DNA from 3 places in the Bacillus sp. AK031 genome. Region 3 is predicted to be linked to each of the others. Evidence: predicted binding sites of a transcription regulator. Region 3 holds the regulator's gene; each other region holds the start of a gene.

Region 1 (7,042 bases), 2.1 Mb from region 3:
TCCGATTTCCTTCAGATAGGCACTGAGGTCCTCTGACATCTTTTTCGTCAGGGTCGTAACCAGCACCCGCTCGTTCTTCTCGATTCGTTCATTGATTTCTCCGATCAGGTCATCAATCTGCCCTTCAATCGGACGGACATCGATGGTCGGATCAAGGAGACCCGTCGGACGAATGATCTGCTGAATCATTTCCGGACTGTGTTCTTCCTCATAAGGACCCGGTGTTGCCGATACATAAACGAGCTGGTTCACTTTGCCTTCAAATTCTTCAAACCTGAGCGGGCGGTTATCCATCGCTGACGGCAGCCTGAATCCATGGTCAACCAGGACTTTCTTCCGCGCCTGGTCACCGTTGAACATCCCCCTGATTTGAGGGAGGGTAACGTGCGACTCATCGACGACAATCATGAAGTCATCCGGAAAATAGTCGAGCAGTGTATAAGGTGTCGACCCGGCAGGACGGAGCGTCAAATGGCGGGAATAGTTTTCGATTCCCGAGCAGAATCCCATCTCCCTCATCATTTCCAGGTCATAACGGGTGCGCTGCTCAAGGCGCTGCGCCTCCAGCAGTTTATTTTCTTCTCTCATCACTTTGAGCTGTTCTTCCAATTCCTGTTCGATATTTCCAATGGCTATTTTCATTTTTTCTTCACGGGTTACGAAGTGGGATGCCGGGAAAATTGCGACATGATCGCGTTCACCGATGATTTCGCCTGTTAGGGAATCGACTTCCCTGATACGGTCAATTTCATCTCCGAAAAACTCGATTCTCATACAATGTTCATCTCTTGAAGCCGGGAAGATTTCCACTACATCTCCACGGACTCTGAAAGTTCCGCGCTTGAAGTCGATGTCATTGCGTGCATACTGAACATCGACAAGCTTGCGCAGAAGCTGGTTCCGTTCAATTTCCATGCCTACTCTTAGTGAGACAACAAGATCCCTGTATTCCTCAGGAGAACCGAGTCCATAGATGCATGACACACTGGCTATGATGATGACATCTTTCCGTTCAAATAAAGAAGAAGTTGCCGAGTGGCGAAGCTTATCAATCTCATCATTGATACTTGCATCTTTTTCAATAAATGTATCTGTCTGCGGGACATATGCCTCCGGCTGATAATAATCGTAGTAACTGACAAAATACTCTACCGCATTATCCGGAAAAAATTCCTTGAACTCGCTGTAAAGCTGTCCTGCAAGCGTTTTGTTATGGGCGATGACCAAAGTCGGTTTATTCACTTCCTGGATAACGTTCGATACTGTAAACGTTTTTCCGGTTCCTGTAGCCCCTAAAAGGGTCTGATGCCTTTTCCCATCGCGGATTCCCTGAGCAATTTCCTTAATGGCAGCAGGCTGGTCACCTTCCGGCTGGTAATGTGATTTAAGTTGGAATTGATCTTTCACCATCGTACCTCCCGTTCAACTAGACTTATCTATATCATTTTCATAGGATATATACATATTACCCTGCAGATGCTTCCTCTAAAGCCTTCTCTTTTCAATATTCTCATTCTACCACAATCGAGACAGAAATAACCAACAATAAGCGAACAAAAGTTCGTAGTTTTTCATGCCATCGAGCTATAACCATGAAAAATAAAAAAAGACCCTCAGCGGCCTTTTTCAATCTTTCCAAAAAATGAAGACACTTCTTTGTGAAATTGTTCATTCTCTTCTAAAAACGGATAGTGATTGCTGTTTTCAAAAACAGCAAGTTCTGCTAATGGGACTCCTTCTGCAATCTCAATAGAGTATTCCAGCGGACATTGCACATCATGTCTTCCGCACATAACCAGAGTCGGGGCAGAGATCAGTTTCAGTTTTTTCGTTACATCAAAAACCTGCAATTCCCTGTTCATGAAGTTCATCCGGATACCTGAGATCGTTTTATTGGTATTTTTATTGAAATATTGCTCGTATTTTTCCGGTTGATAGAGTGACAGTTTCGTCCTGTTGATGGACAGTTCCTTTCGCTCTTCAGCTGCAAGATCGGGCTGCTTAAGCCTTTCATTATAATCCTGCATTATCTGGAACTGCGGATGCGATTGATGATAGATGCATGATTGAGAAAATGTGTAGAATTCTCTCGCCGCTGCCCCGGCCACGATCAGCCCTGCCAGGTGTCCGGAAAAATAAATTCCATACATGATTCCCAGCATACCGCCAGTAGAGTGTCCGGCAAAAAACCATTTTTCATACCCTGATGCCTCCCGTACCGCTTCCAGGTCAAAAATGGTTTCAAGCAGGCTCAACTGATAATGTTCATGTGCTTTCTCAGAATTTCCTGCTTCCCGCAGATTAACAAGGATGACCTTATGCGTATCAGTAAATTCGTCTGCAAAATAATCGCCTGATCGATTAAAAACCGAATAGTGATGCGTCACACACAGAGGTTCTCCCTCACCTTTTGTAAAAACTTCAAATGTCCCGCGTGCCGTTTGTAAGAGACTCTTTTCCCATACCCCCATCAGATTCTCCCTCCTTTAAACAGTCAGCTGCCAGATTGCTGAATTCCCTTAGATAGTCTAGGTAGCCTTCGCCACCATAGTTGTAACGTTTATTGTACATCTTCACCACGACCGCATGATATTCCGGTATGACCAGAACGGTAGGACCGGTAATCCCGAGAATTTGATAGGAGCCTTTTGGAACACGATCGCCGATTTCACTTTTTTCAGCCGGTTCGCCTTGCACATACCAGAACAATCCATTTTGCGGCAGGGTTTTATCTTCATAGACTGGACTTTGGACAGTCGTTGCTGTTTCTATGACTTCATGCGGTACAATCTGCTGTCCATTTGCTTCGCCACTATTCAAATGAAGATTCCCCCAAAGGGCAAGGTCGCGTGCTGAAACGAACAGGTTGGATTGAGTGCCATCTTGTGTAGTCCCGAGACTCTTGACTGCTTTCTCCTCTGGATCGATGATGACTTCGGCTAGGTTTTCTCCCGGGGATATTTCCCAGCCTGTTTCCGTTAAACCCGCTCTTGTAAAAACTCTTTCTTGTAGCAATTGGGGATAACTTTTTCCATAAAGCCGCTGCAATAGTTCCGTCATCATGATGATGTTGATTCCACGGTATGCCCAGCCTCCTCCAGGAGGAAATTCCCGGAAAGGTGTACCGTCTTCATGTTCATGGAGGCCGTGTGAATGCGTAACAAGATGGCGTATGGTCGTTTTTCCAAGCAGCTCTTTATCAAACTGTGGAAAATAATCCACAGCCTCATCATCCAGACTGTCGATTTTCCCTTCATATAAGGCATAAGACACGGCAAGCCCCAGGTAGCTTTTTCTAGCCGAAGCGATATTGAACCTGGTTTCTCTTGTAGCAGGAGGGGAGCCAGGAGTACTTGATTGACTGCCGCTGTAATGCTCCAGCACTATTTCGTCATCCTTCATGATCACTAACGCAGCTGCCGAGCTGTGATTCAATTTTTTTATCTGTTCCACCCAGGAAACGAGCTTATTGTACATAAGAATCTCTCCTTTTGTGAGATACCTATGTATTCGAGCTTGAAAACCACATTACCTTGTGAATAACTTTGTGTATAACTTGTTAGTTTTGTTAATAAGTTGTGCGTAACTACTAATTATCAGTTGATTAACTGTTAATAAATCAATTTTTATTGAAAATAATGTGTATAAGTTGTATTTATCCACATTTCAGCTGGAGTTATCCACTGTTCCTTCGTGCAAAATAAAAAAGCACCTGATAGGATCAGGGCTTCAGCTGCGATTTCTCGCTTTATTCCTCATTCGATTGCTGTACCAGAAACCGGCTGTCAGTGATGCTGCATCCACAACGATCAGCGCCAAGGTATCCGTGTAGCCTTTATAGACGGAAGCCGCTATCAACGCTACAGTCAAAATCAAGCCGACATAATGATTATAAGTAACTCTTGTAAATAGGACGACGAGCATTCCAGGCAGGAAAATTCCCAATATATATTTCGAAAGCATTCTATTCTCTCCTCAAAAATTCCGTTACCGTTATCTTACCAAAAAAATAGAGGGAAGAGATAGTTATTGGTTCCGATTGTTAAACCCGCTGACTATTTTCTTCGTCATTTCACTCAGCTGTTCATGAGGGATATTCTTTTCAGAAAGCATTTCAGGCAGGATGTCATTGAGGAAGTACTGCACACAGTCCATCTCCCTGAATTTCAAAATGGTCGCCAGTGCCTCTTCATATATTTCCAGAAACAACGGTTCAGGATTTCCCTTCTGAATTTCACCGAAGGACTCATACAGAAGGTCAATTTTATCGGCTACAGAAAGAATCCGCCCTTCAAGCGTCGAATCTTTTCCCTCTTTAAACCGTTCTCTGTAGACTTCCTGGTACACTTGCGGAAACTCCTGATTAATGAATTTGGTGATCATTTCTTCCTCAACCTGATTGAACAGACGACGCAATTCTTCAGAAGCATACTTTACGGGAGTTTTGATGTCACCTGTAAACAGTTCAGCATAGTCATGATTCAACGCCTTCTCATATAAGGCCTTCCAGTTGATGGCATTGCCATTGTGCTCCTCTACCGTCCCAAGAAATTGAGCGATCTTGGTGACTTTAAAAGAGTGGCTGGCAACATTATGGTCCTGATACTTAAATCTTCCCGGACAGCGGACGAGCTTTTCCACATCGGAAAGACTTTTAAAGTAATGATGAATCCCCATTGAATCCTCCTCCCCTGTAATCTGTCTATCTTTTTATTTCGTTCATTATACTCCTTTTCATTCCCTATTCAACATTTTTTTAACATAATAAAAGATTGCTTTGTTAAAGGAGTTGGAAAAAAGGGTCGGAAGCTGGTGTTTCGCTTTTTCAATAATGACCAGCTCATGATTCGGGTGCTCCTTATACAACCGGTACTGGTTATTGATCCAGTCCGATTTCCCGCCGTAGATCAGCAGCAGAGGCACCTTGAGGTCAAGGACCCTGTCTTCACAGTTGTAATAAAGGGACTGCTTATAATAGTGATACCAGATGCTCCGGTTAGCTTTTTCCATGTGTTCATAAAGCTCTTGCTCCGCTTCGGGGGTTTTGGCATGTGTCTTGGATAAAACAGACAGCATGACTTGCGGACGCTCCTTAATGGCCCTCATGCCGAGGAGATGCATCACCTTTAACCGGACTGTCTGGACTTTGGGATATCCCCCGGCAAGGAGGAGGATTTCCACCCTGTCCATGTATTTAAAAGTAAACTCTTGGGCGATGATCCCCCCAGCCGAGTATCCAAGAAGGACACACTTTTCAATATCCAAGTGATCAAGGATCGTTCGCACTTCCTCTACATACGTTGCGATACTGACATAATCCTCTTCATTACAGGAGTCCCCGTGGCCGCTCAAATCGGGAATAATTAAGCGAAACTGTTCCTTCAGTGGATTTTGATAAATAAATGATTTCCTGCCCAAACCAGGCGGATGAATCATCAAAATCGGAGTCCCTTCCCCGTAGTCTTCAAAAAATAGCTCCCTGCCTTCGAAGGTGCATGTCCCCATTCCCATTCTCCTCCTGCCTGAACAATTTACCCTTAGCTTTGGCAGAAGCCAGCAAGAACATACAAGCGCTTCACCACTTTAAAGCACTACAAGGGACAGTCCCTCTTCGCACTTTAAAGTATTAAAGCGTGCTATCATGCTTGTGAGGTGATGGGATGCTTGAACTCAGATGGCAGTTCCAGCCCTTTTGCCGGTTTTACGAACAGGACTTCATCTCCATGAAAGAGTTTCGTTTTCGAGCCTTCACCGTTGCTGTCATTAGTGAAATGGAAGAAGACTTTTTTAGTTCCCTCTGGAGCTATCTGTGCCATGAGCTTTTCAACATCAACTGCTTTAGGGCTGACGATATCAAACACATGCAGCTCTACGCCTTCCATTTTCATAAGGATGATGATACCTTCTTGCTGCAAGTAATAAATATCCTGCGGGAAAACATAGAGACAATAAAACATGAACAGTTCAGCTGTATCTACAGTGCTGAATTTCTGAGAAACCGGCACTCTGTTCTCGGCAAGCCGGCGGATCAGCTTCCGGTCGCCCAGACTGCCCGCATCCAGCTTGGCCAATCCAGCTTTTGAGCCCTGGGGCGTCACCTTCATGATCCCTTGGTATTCTTGTACAGGGAGAAAGCCGAACTTAGGATAGAAATCAAGCACAGTGTTGTTGGCAAAAAGATAGAAAAGGTCCACCTGTTGATAATCATGCAGCACCTTTTCCATAAGAAGGGCAGACAACCCTTTCTTGCGGTACTCGGGGTGCGTCATGACCGTCCCAATCTGAATGGCCCGTTTTCTTTGGCCGTGTACCAGCAAATCGATTTTACTCACCGAAACGTTCGCGATAACCTTATCTCCATCCAGAAGAGAATAAGGTTGATATTTATCCGTCCAAAACCCCTTTTCATACCATTCTTCAAAACTGATTCCGAATGTTTGCGCAGCCAGTTCGTTAAAGCTGCTACGAAATTTGCCATTATCTCTGTAATCCTTGATGAATTGATAACCTTGCATACCTTATCTCCCCGTTCCTGCCAAATTATTATCCTGATAAAAGATTCTCTCTCTAAGCCTTTAATACCTGCTTGCACACTGTGTATTCAGATTGAACATAGGAATTATTGCTGAATACTTAATATAACCAATCGCTTTAGTACGTTAACGTATCAGGGGACTGTCCCCCAGTGCTTTAAAGCATTAAAAAGCGGGCACCTTATGGGAACCCGCTGCTCAACATACTTAGTTCAGTTTCATTGACACCTTGGCTTTTTCTCCGCCTTTAGGGGTCAGCCATACTTCCAGTGTATCTCCTTTGCCTTTCGCTTCAGGGGGCAGCTCGAATGTATAGGACAGTTCTTCTCCCTGAGCGAGTGTTTCTTCCCCTAATACCTGCATGAATGCAGCGGTGCTGGAAAACAGGTATATGGTTTCACCTGCATTCTTCACTGCATAGTCATAGCGCTGGGAACTTGTGAATTCGAAGGTCACTTCTTTTTCTGTCTGATTTTTTACCGTATAGACAAATCGGCCGTCCTCTGTCT
Region 2 (7,042 bases), 210 kb from region 3:
TTATAAGAAGAGATTTCCATTGGAGCTTAGCGGCGGCCAGCAGCAGCGCGTCGGGGTAATAAGGGCCCTTGCAGTAGAACCGCCGATCATCCTGATGGATGAACCGTTCAGTGCACTGGATCCGATAAGCCGCGAACAGCTCCAGGATGAGCTGAAGAGCCTTCAGAAGAAAATACATAAAACAATCGTGTTTGTCACGCATGACATGGACGAAGCGCTGAAGATAGCGGATAACATCGCAGTCATGAAAGATGGTCTCATCGAACAGCTCGGGTCGCCGGAAGAACTTTTAGCCCATCCGGCAAATGAATTCGTGAGGGCCTTTATTGGTGAACATCGTATCCAAAGCGGTGCAGTTACCATTACCGTGAATGATGTCATGTCTTCTGAGTCCAGGTCGGAACTGGAAGCGAACAGTCATCTTCTTCCTTCAGGGTCTTCCATTTCTTTTGCAGCCAAGCAGTTTTTAGAATTTAATACTGAATTGCTTGCAGTCGAAGAAAATGGAGCAATCATCGGATATGTAACAAAAGAAGACATCCTTCGTTCGATCGCAGAAAAGGAGGGGTCTCCGCATGCTGGGTAACATTGTTTCCACTTTTTTTACGACGGTGACGAGCAGGTCCGATGACATTATGCAGGGTCTTATTGAACATTTGATTCTTTCATTTGTTGCGATCTTTTTTGCCATTTTGATTTCCCTGCCTTTAGGGATATACATTTCACGCAAGAAAAGCTCAGCTGAATTTTTTATAGGTGTGACAGCTGTATTTCAGACTATCCCAAGTCTGGCCTTATTTGGGTTTCTTGTTCCGCTTCTTGGAACAGGGAGCGCTACAGCGATTATTGCGCTGACGGTATATGCTCTCCTGCCTATTCTTAGGAATACTTATACCGGCATTACAGGAGTCGACCAGGCGATTATAGAGGCCGGCCGAGGAATGGGGATGACGAACCGCCAGCTCCTTTATAAGGTGGAGCTTCCGCTTTCCCTTCCGTTTATCATGGCTGGTATTAGAACGGCTACTGTGCTGACCGTCGGGGTTGCAACACTCGCGACATTTGTCGGCGCTGGCGGGCTTGGTGAGATTATTTACAGGGGATTATCTTCCTGGAATAACTATTTGGTACTTGCCGGCGCGCTTCCAGCCGCCTTGCTTGCATTGTTTTTTGATTATTTATTAAAGATTTTGGAAAAGGCCACAACACCGAAAGGGTTAAAGGCCAGAAAATAATAAAGGGGATTGTATTTATGAAGAAAAAATTGGCGTTACTGGCTGCTGCATTGCTGCTTATCCTGTCTGCTTGTGGCAATGGCGGCGAAAGTGATACTGTTACAGTATCAGGAAAAATGTGGACTGAGCAATATATTTTAACAGAAATGCTTGCTCAGGTCATTGAGGAGAATACCGACCTGAATGTCGAAAGAGAAGAAGGTCTGGGAGAAGTATCAATCTTGACACCGGCCATTGAAAAAGGCGATATCGATATGTATGTAGAATATACGGGTACAGGCTTGAAGGCCGTGTTGAAAGAGGAAGCGGCTGAAGGCGCAAGTGCAGATGAAATTTATCAGCAGGTAAAAGAAGGCTATGAAGAAAAGTATGGTGTCACGTGGCTTGAACCTCTTGGATTTGAAAACACGTATACACTTGCCTATCGTAAGGATGAAGACATCGACGCAGAAACATATTCTGACCTTATCCCATATTCTAAGAACATGGTTTTTGGTGCACCACATCAGTTTTATGAGCGTCCCGGGGATGGTTATGATGATCTGGTAAAGGCATATGATTTCAACTTTGAAGAAACAGAAAGTTACGACCCTAATATCATGTATGAGGCTGTCAAAAATGGAGACGTTGATTTGATTCCTGCGTTTACGACGGACGGCAGAATCCAGCGTTATGATCTGGCGACAACAAAGGATGATAAAGGATTCTTCCCTCCATTCTATGCAGCTCCTATCGTAAGGCAGGAAGTGCTGGATGAACATCCGGAACTGGAGGAAGTCATTAACAAATTGGCTGGTTCGATCACCGAAGAAGAAATGAGCGAATTGAATGCCCGCGTTGATATGGATAAAGAGGAACCGGCAGACGTTGCCAGGGACTTCTTAATCTCAAAAGGTCTTATCGAAGAATAATTATAAAGGATTTAAGCTGATCTAAATGGGTAAAAAACCTATAGATCAGCTTTTTTTGCAGGATATTTTTGAGATTTATCGAAATAATGATAGTAAGGAGATGAACAGGATGGATGTTTTGACAAGAAATGAAATGAAGCCGATATTGGATAAGGCTAAAGTGATTGCCGTTATCGGATTGAGCGACAACCCTGAAAGGACATCCTATATGGTGTCCAAAGCCATGCAGGATAACGGATATGAAATCATACCAGTCAATCCGACCATCGATTCCGCATTAGGAGTAAAGGCAGTGGCAACTCTAAAAGATATTGGCAGACACGTTGATATTGTAAATGTATTCCGCCGCTCCGAGTTTCTGCCTGAGATTGCAAGGGAATTTGACGAAATTGATGCTGATGTTTTCTGGGCCCAACTGGGTGTTCACAACGAAGAAGCCTATGACTTTCTGAAAAGCAAAGGATATACTGTCATTATGGACCGCTGTATCAAGGTTGAACATGCTTTAACAAGATAGTTTTTCGAACAGGCGATGAATATATTTTCATCGTCTGTTTTTATGGAAAATGGCACAAAAACCTGTCTGTAACGCCGTTTTTTTATGTCCGTCATTAAAAATAAATTTGCGAAATTAAAATAAAACGATACAATAAAGCATAGATGTTTCGCGTTACTGTGGTAAAATAGAAGTGCGAACAATTGTTCTTTTTTATATAAGAAATCATCAAAAGCAGACAGAGATAAGTTTTGAAAGGGGAATGTTCGTGGCCAACAGAAATCAGACCATGGATTATAATGATGATGCGATACAGGTACTCGAAGGTCTTGAGGCTGTAAGAAAAAGACCAGGTATGTATATCGGATCCACAGATACTAGAGGATTACACCATTTAGTTTATGAAATCGTTGATAACTCTGTAGATGAAGCGTTAGCAGGCTATGGAGATGAAATCAAGGTTACGATACATAAAGATAACAGCTTAAGTGTGGAAGACAGCGGACGTGGGATGCCTACCGGAATGCATAAGCTCGGGAAGCCGACTCCTGAAGTCATATTGACTGTTCTTCATGCCGGAGGAAAATTCGGACAAGGCGGCTACAAAACAAGCGGCGGTCTTCACGGAGTAGGGGCATCTGTCGTAAATGCCCTGTCAGAGTGGCTCAAAGTGACCATCATGCGGGATGGTTTTGTTTACGAACAGTTGTTCGCGAATGGCGGAAAGCCGCAAACAACTCTTGAAAAAGTAGGAAAAACGAAAAAAACCGGAACAAAGATCAGTTTCAAACCCGATCCCTCCATATTCAGTGTGACTTCCTATAATTATGACACATTATGTGAACGTCTCCGTGAATCAGCCTTTCTTCTCAAAGGACTTAAAATCACCATCATTGACGAACGTCATGATCAAGAAGATGTTTTCCATTATGAAAGCGGTATTCAGGCATTTGTAAAGTACTTAAATGAAGAGAAAGATTCCATTCACCCTGTTGTGTTCTTTGAAGGAGACCATAATAATATTGAAGTGGAATTTTCTTTTCAATTCAATGACGGCTTTTCAGAAAACATCCTTTCATTTGTCAACAATGTCCGGACAAAGGATGGCGGTACACATGAAGCGGGTGCGAGGACGGCGATGACCCGTGTATTCAACGAGTATGCCCGAAAGGCAGGTATCCTGCGTGATAAGGATAAGAATCTTGAGGGAACGGACATACGTGAAGGGCTCGCAGGAATTGTGTCTGTTCGGATTCCCGAGGAACTTCTTCAATTTGAAGGACAGACCAAAGGGAAGCTCGGAACTAGTGAAGCAAGGTCGGCAGTTGATGCAGTCGTTTCCGAACATCTTCTCTATTTCCTTGAAGAAAATCCAGATACGAGTTCACTGTTGATCAAAAAATCTATCAAAGCGGCCCAGGCCAGAGAAGCAGCCCGGAAAGCACGTGAAGATGCAAGGAACGGCAAAAAGAAAAAGCGTTCTGAAACGATTCTTTCAGGAAAGCTGACGCCGGCTCAATCACGAAACCCGCAAAAGAATGAACTCTATCTTGTCGAGGGGGATTCAGCCGGCGGCTCAGCCAAGCAGGGCAGAGACCGGAAATTCCAGGCAATCCTGCCTTTGCGCGGAAAAGTCATCAATACAGAAAAAGCAAAATTGGCGGATATTTTCAAAAATGAGGAGATCAATACCATTATCCATGCAATCGGCGCGGGTGTTGGCCCCGAATTCAATATAGAGGATATCAATTATGATAAAATCGTCATCATGACCGATGCCGATACAGACGGAGCCCATATCCAGGTGCTGCTGCTGACGTTCTTCTACCGTTATATGAAACCTTTATTGGAAGCAGGCAGAGTGTATATCGCACTTCCGCCGCTTTACAAAGTAAGTAAAGGCACAGGCAAGAAAGAAGTTATTGAATATGCGTGGACGGATGACGAGCTTGATGGAGCAATCAAGAAAATCGGAAAAGGCTATATGATCCAGCGTTATAAAGGTCTTGGAGAAATGAATGCGGACCAGCTATGGGAAACCACTATGGATCCGGAAACCCGAACGCTTATCCGTGTAAAGATCGATGATGCAGCAAGAGCGGAACGCCGCGTCACGACCTTGATGGGTGATAAAGTCGAACCGCGCAGAAAGTGGATTGAAAGCAATGTCGCCTTTGGACTGGAAGAAGATGGAAGCATTCTCGAAAATGAAAATGTATCGGTCGCAGAGGAGGGCAATCAATGACAACACAAGAGCGCTACCAGGACTTGCCGCTTGAAGAAGTAATAGGCGATCGTTTTGGTCGATACAGTAAATATATTATCCAGGAGCGGGCCCTGCCGGATGCGCGTGACGGCTTAAAGCCGGTTCAACGCCGTATCCTGTATGCGATGCATTTTGAAGGAAACACGCATGAAAAAGGCTTCAGGAAGTCTGCCAAAACTGTCGGTAATGTAATCGGTAATTACCATCCGCATGGTGATACATCTGTTTATGATGCCATGGTGAGGATGAGCCAGGAATGGAAGCTGCGGAAGCTTCTAGTTGAAATGCATGGAAATAACGGAAGTGTCGATGGAGACCCGCCCGCAGCCATGCGTTATACCGAAGCAAGATTGTCGGCGATTTCTACTGAGCTTCTCCGGGATATTGAGAAGGACACCGTCGATTTTGTTCCGAACTTCGATGATACTTCGAAGGAACCAACAGTGCTGCCTGCACGTTTCCCGAGTCTTCTTGTCAATGGATCGACAGGAATATCTTCAGGGTATGCAACAGATATCCCTCCTCATCATTTAGGTGAAGTAATTGATGCAGTCATTATGCGCATGGACAAGCCGGAATCGACTGTAGATGATCTAATGACTGTCATTAAAGGACCGGATTTTCCAACAGGAGGAATTATCCAGGGTGTCGATGGAATCAGGAAGGCATATGAGACAGGGAAAGGGAAAATCGTCGTCCGGGGTAAAGCGGATGTTGAGTCTGTTCGCGGTGGCAAACAGCAAATTGTTATTACCGAGATTCCTTATGAAGTAAATAAGGCGAACCTCGTCAAGAAGATGGACGAATACAGGCTTGACCGCAAAGTGGAAGGAATCTCAGAAGTAAGAGATGAGACAGATCGTACCGGCCTTCGAATCGTGATTGAATTGAAGAAAGATGCGGATGCAGATGGTGTCCTGATGTTCCTCTACAAAAACACAGACCTTCAAGTCGCATACAACTTCAATATGGTCGCAATCCATAACCGCCGTCCACAGCTGATGGGGCTCCGCCAGCTGCTGGATGCTTATATCAACCATCAAAAAGAAGTAGTGACAAACAGGTCCAAGCATGATTTGAGGAAAGCACAGGAAAGGCAGCATATCGTTGAAGGATTGATGAAGGCGTTATCCATCCTTGATGAAGTGATTGCATCTATCCGTGCTTCCAAGGATAAACGTGATGCAAAGAACAATTTGATTGCCCAATTTGACTTCTCTGAAGCCCAGGCAGAAGCGATTGTATCCTTACAGCTTTATCGTTTAACAAATACGGATATAACAGCGTTAAAGCAGGAAGCGGAAGAACTTGCAAACCGTATCAGCGAGCTTACGGCTATTCTTGAAAGTGAAAGCAAGCTGTTAAGTGTCATCAAAAAAGAAATGAGAGCAATCAAGAAGCAGTTTGCTGATGACAGGCGCTCTGTCATTGAGGCTGAAATTGAAGAGATTAAAGTGAATCTTGAAGTCATGATTGCCAATGAAGATGTTATGGTGACTGTGACGAAAGATGGATATATTAAACGTACAAGCCTCCGTTCCTTTGCAGCATCGAACGGACAGGACCTTGCCATGAAAGAAACGGACCGTCTTCTGATTCAAGAAGAGATGAATACAACGGATGTTCTTCTTTTATTCACCGATAAAGGAAGTTACCTGTATTGTCCTGTCCATGAACTGCCGGATATCAGGTGGAAAGACCTGGGGCAGCATGTTGCGAATATCATCTCAATCGATAAAGATGAAAACTTGATTGGGGCAATGCCGATAAAAGAATTTGAAGAAGATAAATATTTATTATTCTTCACAAAGAACGGTATGACGAAAAAGTCATTGTTAAGTCAATACAAAGCACAACGCTACTCCAGGCCGCTTGTTGCGTTAAACCTGAAAAAAGATGACGAATTGATAGATGTGCATTTAACCGATGGCACTCAGGATCTCTTCCTTGCCACCCACTTTGGATATGGATTGTGGTTCAACGAAGAAGAAGTGAATGTTGTCGGACCAAGAGCAGCCGGCGTGAAAGGCATCAACCTAAAAGATGGCGATTATGTCATTGCAGGGAAGACAGTCACGAATCCTTCAGCCGAAACAGTATTAATTGCCACTCAACGGGGGGCAGTTAAGAAGAT
Region 3 (7,042 bases):
AATCAATGTTAATTCATACCGGAATGATTGAAACGGATTATCCACTCCAGCGGGCTCACCTCGCACCCATGGAAAGCGAGTGTATGCAGCGGTATTCAACAAGCCTGATTCAAGACATGTCTTAACTCCGGTGTATACAAGCATTTCCTTTTTTAGATTGCTCCTTTTTTAATTCCTAATACCCTAATTTCACGTTAATAAAGATAATTAAAATAAAAAACACGCAAAAATGCGTGTTTTTGATAATATTGATGAACTTCAAGTAGTTTAATGAAGCTTTTTATTTTTTTGTATTTCTTTTACTTTTTCAGGAGTTACTTCATTTCCCTCTGGATCAAACATTCTTGTATTTTCAATCGTAGACCTCATTGATTGTCTGAATGTCTCAAGGTATTCTTTTCTTAACTTTGTTTGTTCCTTTGCTTCTGCAGCTGTTAATCCTTCACCTTTAGCTTTCTTTGCGAGTTTATTGATCCTTGCCATTTTTTCTTTTGAAAGCATAAATTGTTTCTCCTCCTGTAAATGTCGACATATAAATTTAAGCACGAATGCATATAGTCAATTCAAATAATACCGATTTAATATCGACATGTTACTAGAAATAGAGAAAAAAGACAAGTGTCATGCCTCTTCGGAGGAGCTGATAAATTCTTGATACCTTCTATGTACAGTGGCTTTGGATATATTAAAACCAAATCCCCTTAAGGTTGCAGCAATTTCTGCAAAGGTCAGTTTATTGTTTCTAAGCTTCACTATTTCCTCAACAGGAACCTCAATTCGTTCACGGCCTTCCATGTTTCCTCTGTTTTTCAGGTTCTTCTGGGGTTTATACCCCTTTTCAACAGCCCTTCTCATACCTCGCTTGATTTTCAAGTTATGGAGTTTCCGCTGGTGTTCCTCAACCATGCTGACAATCTGCAGTACCATTGAATCTGATTCGGAAAGGTGAAGTTCTCCATTATGAGAAATACTGTAGATCTTAACCCCTTCTTTCACTATACAATGGATCAGGGCAATCTTTGCATTTCCCCTGCCAATCCGTGTTTCATCTTGTATAAGCACCGCGCCAATGCTCTCTTTCTTCAACAAATCGAGCAGTTCGAGTACTCCCTCCCTGTCGAGTTCATACCCGCTGGCCTGGTCTTTAATAATATGCGCAACTTCAAAATTGAAGCTGGCAGCAAGTTGAAGAAGTTCTTCCTCCTGCCTTTGCAATGATGTTTCCTGTGTATCCTTTTTTGTACTTACTCTGCAATAAATTGCCGCTTTCATAACAAACGCTCCTATTCTGTACCGCTTGCAAGCTCATAATTATCTTTTTCAATAAGAAATGACTTTTCTGCCGGAATGATAAGAGAATCGCCAGGCCTGATGATATCCGTTGCCAGGTTATTCTTCTCGCTTACCCATTCCATCACTTCTTTAGTAGAAAGATCGTGTTCTTCCGAAAGCTCTTGAGAAATAGTCCAAAGCGAATCCCCTTCTTGAACGGTCACTTTTTGATAGGATATTGTGCTTTCTACTTTCATTAATGCTATAAAACTTGTTATGAGTGCCAATCCCATTAGAAGGATAACATAAGAATAATTTTTCCAAATTGCAGTCAACATTGAAATACCTCCATGCGAATGTTTGTTCGTTAATTGTTAAATCGATTATAATACGAACATTCGTTTGGTGTCAACAGATATTCGAACTTATGTTTGTATCCATTTCTTTGACATGCTATAATGGGAACAAAAGATCGGTTTTGAGGTGGAATAAATGACAAAATTATCTAAAAGGCAGCAGGATATCCTTCAATATATTAAAGAAGAAGTTAAATCTAAAGGATATCCGCCTTCTGTAAGGGAAATTGGTGAAGCTGTCGGGCTTGCTTCCAGTTCAACGGTACATGGCCATCTTGCCAGGCTGGAAAGCAAGGGGCTGATTAGACGAGATCCTACTAAACCAAGGGCTATTGAAGTGTTAGACTTAGAGGAAGATAGTATCCCTAGACAAACTGCCGTGAATGTACCGCTTATCGGTAAGGTTACTGCCGGCCAGCCTATAACGGCGATTGAGAATGTGGAGGAATTCTTTCCGCTTCCCCAGCACCTCGCTCCAGCTGATGAACAGGTATTCATGCTTGAAATCATGGGTGATAGTATGATAGAAGCCGGGATTCTCGATGGAGATTATGTTATTGTACGCCAGCAGCAGACCGCAAATAATGGGGACATTGTCGTAGCGATGACAGAAGAGGATGAAGCAACAGTAAAACGTTTCTTTAAAGAACAGGATTTCGTACGACTTCAACCAGAGAACTCTTCTATGGAACCTATTATCCTTCGCCATGTTTCAATTCTCGGTAAAGTAATTGGCGTTTATCGCCAAATACATTAAAACGAAAAGCAAAAAGCCAGACAAAATGCCTGGCTTTTTGCTTTTTTTAATAGATTATTTGTGTCATCTACTAATACTAATATATAAATCACTGCACTTTTTCAGGCTTCTCTATTCAGATTATTTTCTACAAGTCATTGTAGACTCCCTGCACGAACCAAACCAAATAAATGATGATAGAGCCTGCTTTTCATCATTTATTGCTGTTTGATGATGAGTTAATCCTATCTACTAAGTCATCCAGACTGCCATAGCATTTCTCAACTTCCTGCAAATAGTAGAAGGTACTGGTTTGATTTAGACTCATCGCTTCTTTATTTGGAAAATGGAGGAAGACTTTTTTACGGAGCCCCAAAGCGATCCCCAATTCAATATGGCTGCCTTTTCCTGCAGGCAGCAGCACCACCACGAAATCCGAATCCGATACTGCCTGTTTCTCTTCTTTTCCAATTTGTTCAAGCTCCTCAATGTTTACAGCTCTTTCATTCTGAGTCCAATCATAACTATGTATATAGCCCCTGTGTTTTAATTGTTCGCTGATATATCTCACCTGCTGAATGTTTTTGAAGCTGGAAGCCACATAAAATTTCATTCCTCCAAAATCCCCCTCATTCGGATTACCTTGCCATCCAGCTCAGGAGCCACTTCCTTCATACCCATCCTTTTATAGAACTTCCTGGCTGATGTATTCGTTGGCGAGACTCTTAAATGATACTCGTTAACGTTTTGTTTCAGAAAATAATCAAGAGCATACCTATGAATCTCTATTCCGTGTCCCTTGTGCCTGCATTCCGGTTTTAAATAATAAAGATGAACATATCCGATGGGTTGGCCTTCATGCTGCCTTATCGATAATTCCAGCTGGCCAATCAGTTCATTTTCTGCCTCTGCCATAACAAAACCTTCTGGAAACTCATTGATTTTCTCTTTCAGCCACCTCAGATATTCTTCCTCATTAAAGCTTGAAGTATCATTAAAACTGACTGCAAAGGAATCTTTTCGGAAGTTGAGTACAAACTTTTCATGCTCTACCAGATCGATTGGTTTAAACCGCATAAAATGGCCTCCCTCTTTTAATGATACTGTTAATTATTTCAAACCTGTAAACATTGGGCAACAAAATTTTTGAGAGAAAAAAACACCTGCATTTTACTGCAGGTGTAAGATTTATTTTTCCAGAACCAGCTCTGCAACACACTCTACATGAACTGTATGAGGGAAAAGGTCAACTGGTTGAACAACTTTCAAACTGTAACCGAATTGCTCCAATTCTTTTATATCTGTTGCGAATGTATTTGGATTACAAGATACATAGACAATTCTCTCCGGCTGTGAACGTCCGATTCTTCTCATTACCTTGCCGCCCGCACCTGAGCGTGGAGGGTCAAGAAGCAATAATTCAGGTCTGCCAAAGCTCTCCAAGATCTGGTCAATTCCCTTCCTCGCATCTTTCGCAAGGAAAGTAGTATTGTGAATTCCATTATCCTCAGCATTACGTTTAGCAGATTCAATGGAGCTTTCTACGATTTCAATTCCAGCTAGTTCTCCGACTTTATTAGCAAACGGAAGTGAAAATGTTCCTACACCACAGAAAAGATCGATCATTTTTTCTGTTTTCTTGGGTTTCCCCATTTCTACTGCAAGGTCTACAAGTTTTTGTGCCTGAACAGGGTTCGTTTGGAAGAATGTATCGAACCATAGACGAAAACGATACCCATCCATTTCATCGTAAATAAAATCACGACCACCAAGGACATGCGTTTTTTCAGATTGAGTCCGGTCTGCCCAGTCTCTGTTTTCCAGCCATAACAAACTTTTCACTTTCGGGAACTTTTCTCCTACTCGATTCACCAGGTCAGCGATTGCACTTTCCAGTTTACCTGCTGGTGCTTCCGTGGCGAAAAGTCCAAGCATAATTTCACCTGTAGCAAATGACTGTCTGACCATTAAATGGCGAAGCAACCCTTCATGGGCATCTTTGTCATACCCTTTTAATCCATAATCTTTAACCCATTCAGCCACTTCCATCGCTGTTTCTACCATTTCTTCACTCGCAATCAGACAAGTCTCCAGTGAAATGACTTTACGGAAGTTTCCTTGTTCGTGAAGACCCAATGAACCATCCGGAGCGAATGTAAATTCCATTTTGTTACGGTAACGCCAGGGATTGTCCATTCCGATTGTATCCAATACAAGAGCTGGGTCATAACCTTGAGTCGCCACCGCCTCTTTAACATGATCAGTTTTCTGATTCAGTTGACCTTGGTAGCTCAAATGCTGCCATACACAACCGCCGCAACGTTCAAAGTGAGGACAAGGCGGAGCTGTTCTTTCAGGATGTGCTTCAAGTATTTCTTCAGGAAGCGCCTTCCTTCTCCTCTTCAGCGGCTCGTCCACTACCACTTTTACTTTCTCACCTGGAAGAGTGCGCGGAACCGTAAGTTTTAATTTCCCTATGTTTCCTTTTTCATTCTCACGCCAGACAACAGCCTGCCCAGCTCCTCTATCATCTAATCGATGAATTTGCGCTTCTATCATTTCACCACTAGCAATTTTCAATTTAATTTCCTCCTTCAAAAAGAGCCTTAATACTATATAAAAGAATATATAAGTTCAATTATCGAATATATTTATGCCATACATACCAGAAAGCATACTAAACTAGTATAAAGGACGAGAAGCCATTATGGAATCCTTTAGTGCCCGGTAGTAGAAATTTACAACAAAAACAGCCTGGGCAACTGTAATCCTGAGTCAGCCTTCTCTCCTTAAAATCCGTGAGGCCGCTTGCCCTTTCCCTTCTCCAATTCTATTTGTTTTTCGGTTTCTTGTTCATGTTCTATTTTCCGCTGTTGTTTTGGAGAGTTATGCTTCTCTTTCTTATTGTCCCAGTAGAACATAAAGATAAGCAGTCCTGTAAAAACTACAGCCCAGATAATACCATCGATCAAAACAGTCACCCCTTACATTTTGCTTATACTGACTTTACGAAATGTCCCCATGAAAAGTTTCAGAGACCCGAATTGCTTTCTGAATTGTCTTCATAGGAATTTGTTATGAAAACAGTATTTACAAAGTAGCTGGTTAACAGCAAACAAACTTCCATACAAATAAAACCCCCAACATAAGTTGAGGGTTTCTCTCTCTATTAATACATTTGCAGGTATTGCTCGCGCTCCCAAGGGTGAACTTGGGTTCTAAACATATCCCACTCGATTTCTTTCGCTTCGATGAAGTGTTCAAAGATATGGCCGCCAAGTGCATTCACCATTACTTCGTCTTTCTTCAGAGCTTCAAGAGCATTGGAAAGATTTGCTGGAAGATCTTCAATTCCTGCTTCTTCGCGCTCTTCTTTATTCATAACATAGATATTGCGGTCAACTGGTTTAGGAGCTTTCATTTCATTTTTGATCCCATCCAAACCTGCTGCAAGCAATACAGACATTGCAAGGTAAGGATTCGCTGCCGGATCAACACTTCTTACTTCTACACGGGTACTCATACCGCGTGAAGCAGGAATACGGATCAACGGACTGCGGTTCTGTGCAGACCACGCAACATAACAAGGTGCCTCATAGCCGGGAACCAGACGTTTGTAAGAGTTAACTGTCGGGTTCGTGATGGCAGTGAAACCAGTAGCATGCTTGATTGTTCCCGCAAGGAACTGGCGTGCAGTTTCACTTAATTGCAGTTCTCCACTTTCATCGAAGAAAGAATTTTTGCCCTCTTTAAATAGGGACATATTGCAGTGCATACCAGAACCGTTTACACCAAACAGCGGTTTAGGCATGAACGTTGCATGAAGTCCATGCTTACGCGCAATTGTTTTAACAACAAGCTTGAACGTCTGGATGTCATCACACGCTTTTAGTGCGGATGCATATTTGAAATCGATTTCGTGCTGTCCTGGAGCAACCTCATGGTGAGATGCTTCAATTTCAAAGCCCATTTCTTCAAGTTCAAGCACAATATCTCTTCGGCAGTTTTCACCAAGGTCGGTTGGAGCAAGATCAAAATAGCCACCGTTGTCATTCAGTTCAAGTGTCGGTTGTCCTTCTACATCAAGTTTGAAGAGGAAAAATTCCGGTTCTGGTCCAAGGTTGAAGTCTGAGAATCCAAGCTCTTCCATCTCTTTAAGAACCCTTTTCAGGTTACTGCGTGGATCTCCTGCAAATGGAGTCCCATCCGGATTATAGATGTCACAGATAAGACGCGCAACTTTACCTTTTTCAGCTGTCCAAGGAAATACAACCCAAGTATCAAAGTCAGGATATAATTTCATGTCTGATTCTTCAATTCTTACAAAACCTTCGATTGAAGAACCATCGAACATCATTTCGTTATCAAGAGCTTTTCCTAATTGGCTAACCGGGATTTCAACGTTTTTAATCGTTCCCAGGATATCGGTGAATTGTAAACGAATGAACTTTACATTCTCCTTGTCAGCCATTTGTAAAATGTCTTCACGAGTAAACTTTCCCATCTTAACTAATTCCTCCTCAAGATTTTCAAATATTATTTTTTAGTGGAAAAAGCGAGAAAGATCTCCTTGGCGAAGAGAGGATTTGTTGAAACGCCCCGCATGAAGCAGTTCATTTCTTAACAATTTTCTCAATTCATTATCGGTAAGATCCGGCTTAGCTTTTTCTGTTTGCTG

Evidence for each region. The regulator LexA, encoded in region 3, represses DNA repair genes until DNA is damaged. The targets are predictions, from matches to a motif close to CGAACATATGTTCG.
Region 1: uvrB (excinuclease ABC subunit UvrB) is a predicted target of LexA. The motif match lies at 1,551-1,564, and genes of this name have one in related genera.
Region 2: parE (DNA topoisomerase IV subunit B) is a predicted target of LexA. The motif match lies at 2,839-2,852, and genes of this name have one in related genera.

The regions. Positions count from the first base shown of each region.
Region 1 covers NZ_CP096424.1:557,545-564,586, reverse strand. Annotated here, with positions in the region: gene uvrB (excinuclease ABC subunit UvrB) at 1-1,407, opposite strand, end outside; gene M1E09_RS02595 (alpha/beta fold hydrolase) at 1,614-2,471, opposite strand; gene M1E09_RS02590 (serine hydrolase domain-containing protein) at 2,422-3,483, opposite strand; gene M1E09_RS02585 (CsbA family protein) at 3,730-3,963, opposite strand; gene M1E09_RS02580 (HD domain-containing protein) at 4,027-4,677, opposite strand; gene M1E09_RS02575 (alpha/beta fold hydrolase) at 4,735-5,505, opposite strand; gene M1E09_RS02570 (GNAT family N-acetyltransferase) at 5,640-6,515, opposite strand; gene M1E09_RS02565 (BsuPI-related putative proteinase inhibitor) at 6,741-7,042, opposite strand, start outside.
Region 2 covers NZ_CP096424.1:2,458,989-2,466,030, reverse strand. Annotated here, with positions in the region: gene M1E09_RS12660 (ABC transporter ATP-binding protein) at 1-586, shown strand, start outside; gene M1E09_RS12655 (ABC transporter permease) at 576-1,235, shown strand; gene M1E09_RS12650 (glycine betaine ABC transporter substrate-binding protein) at 1,253-2,146, shown strand; gene M1E09_RS12645 (CoA-binding protein) at 2,256-2,663, shown strand; gene parE (DNA topoisomerase IV subunit B) at 2,932-4,887, shown strand; gene parC (DNA topoisomerase IV subunit A) at 4,884-7,042, shown strand, end outside.
Region 3 covers NZ_CP096424.1:2,664,967-2,672,008, forward strand. Annotated here, with positions in the region: gene M1E09_RS13785 (DUF896 domain-containing protein) at 268-501, opposite strand; gene M1E09_RS13790 (YneB family resolvase-like protein) at 622-1,272, opposite strand; gene yneA (cell division suppressor protein YneA) at 1,284-1,610, opposite strand; gene lexA (transcriptional repressor LexA) at 1,765-2,385, shown strand; gene M1E09_RS13805 (group-specific protein) at 2,579-2,977, opposite strand; gene M1E09_RS13810 (GNAT family N-acetyltransferase) at 2,974-3,441, opposite strand; gene rlmD (23S rRNA (uracil(1939)-C(5))-methyltransferase RlmD) at 3,553-4,923, opposite strand; gene M1E09_RS13820 (hypothetical protein) at 5,154-5,336, opposite strand; gene glnA (type I glutamate--ammonia ligase) at 5,534-6,868, opposite strand; gene M1E09_RS13830 (MerR family transcriptional regulator) at 6,908-7,042, opposite strand, start outside.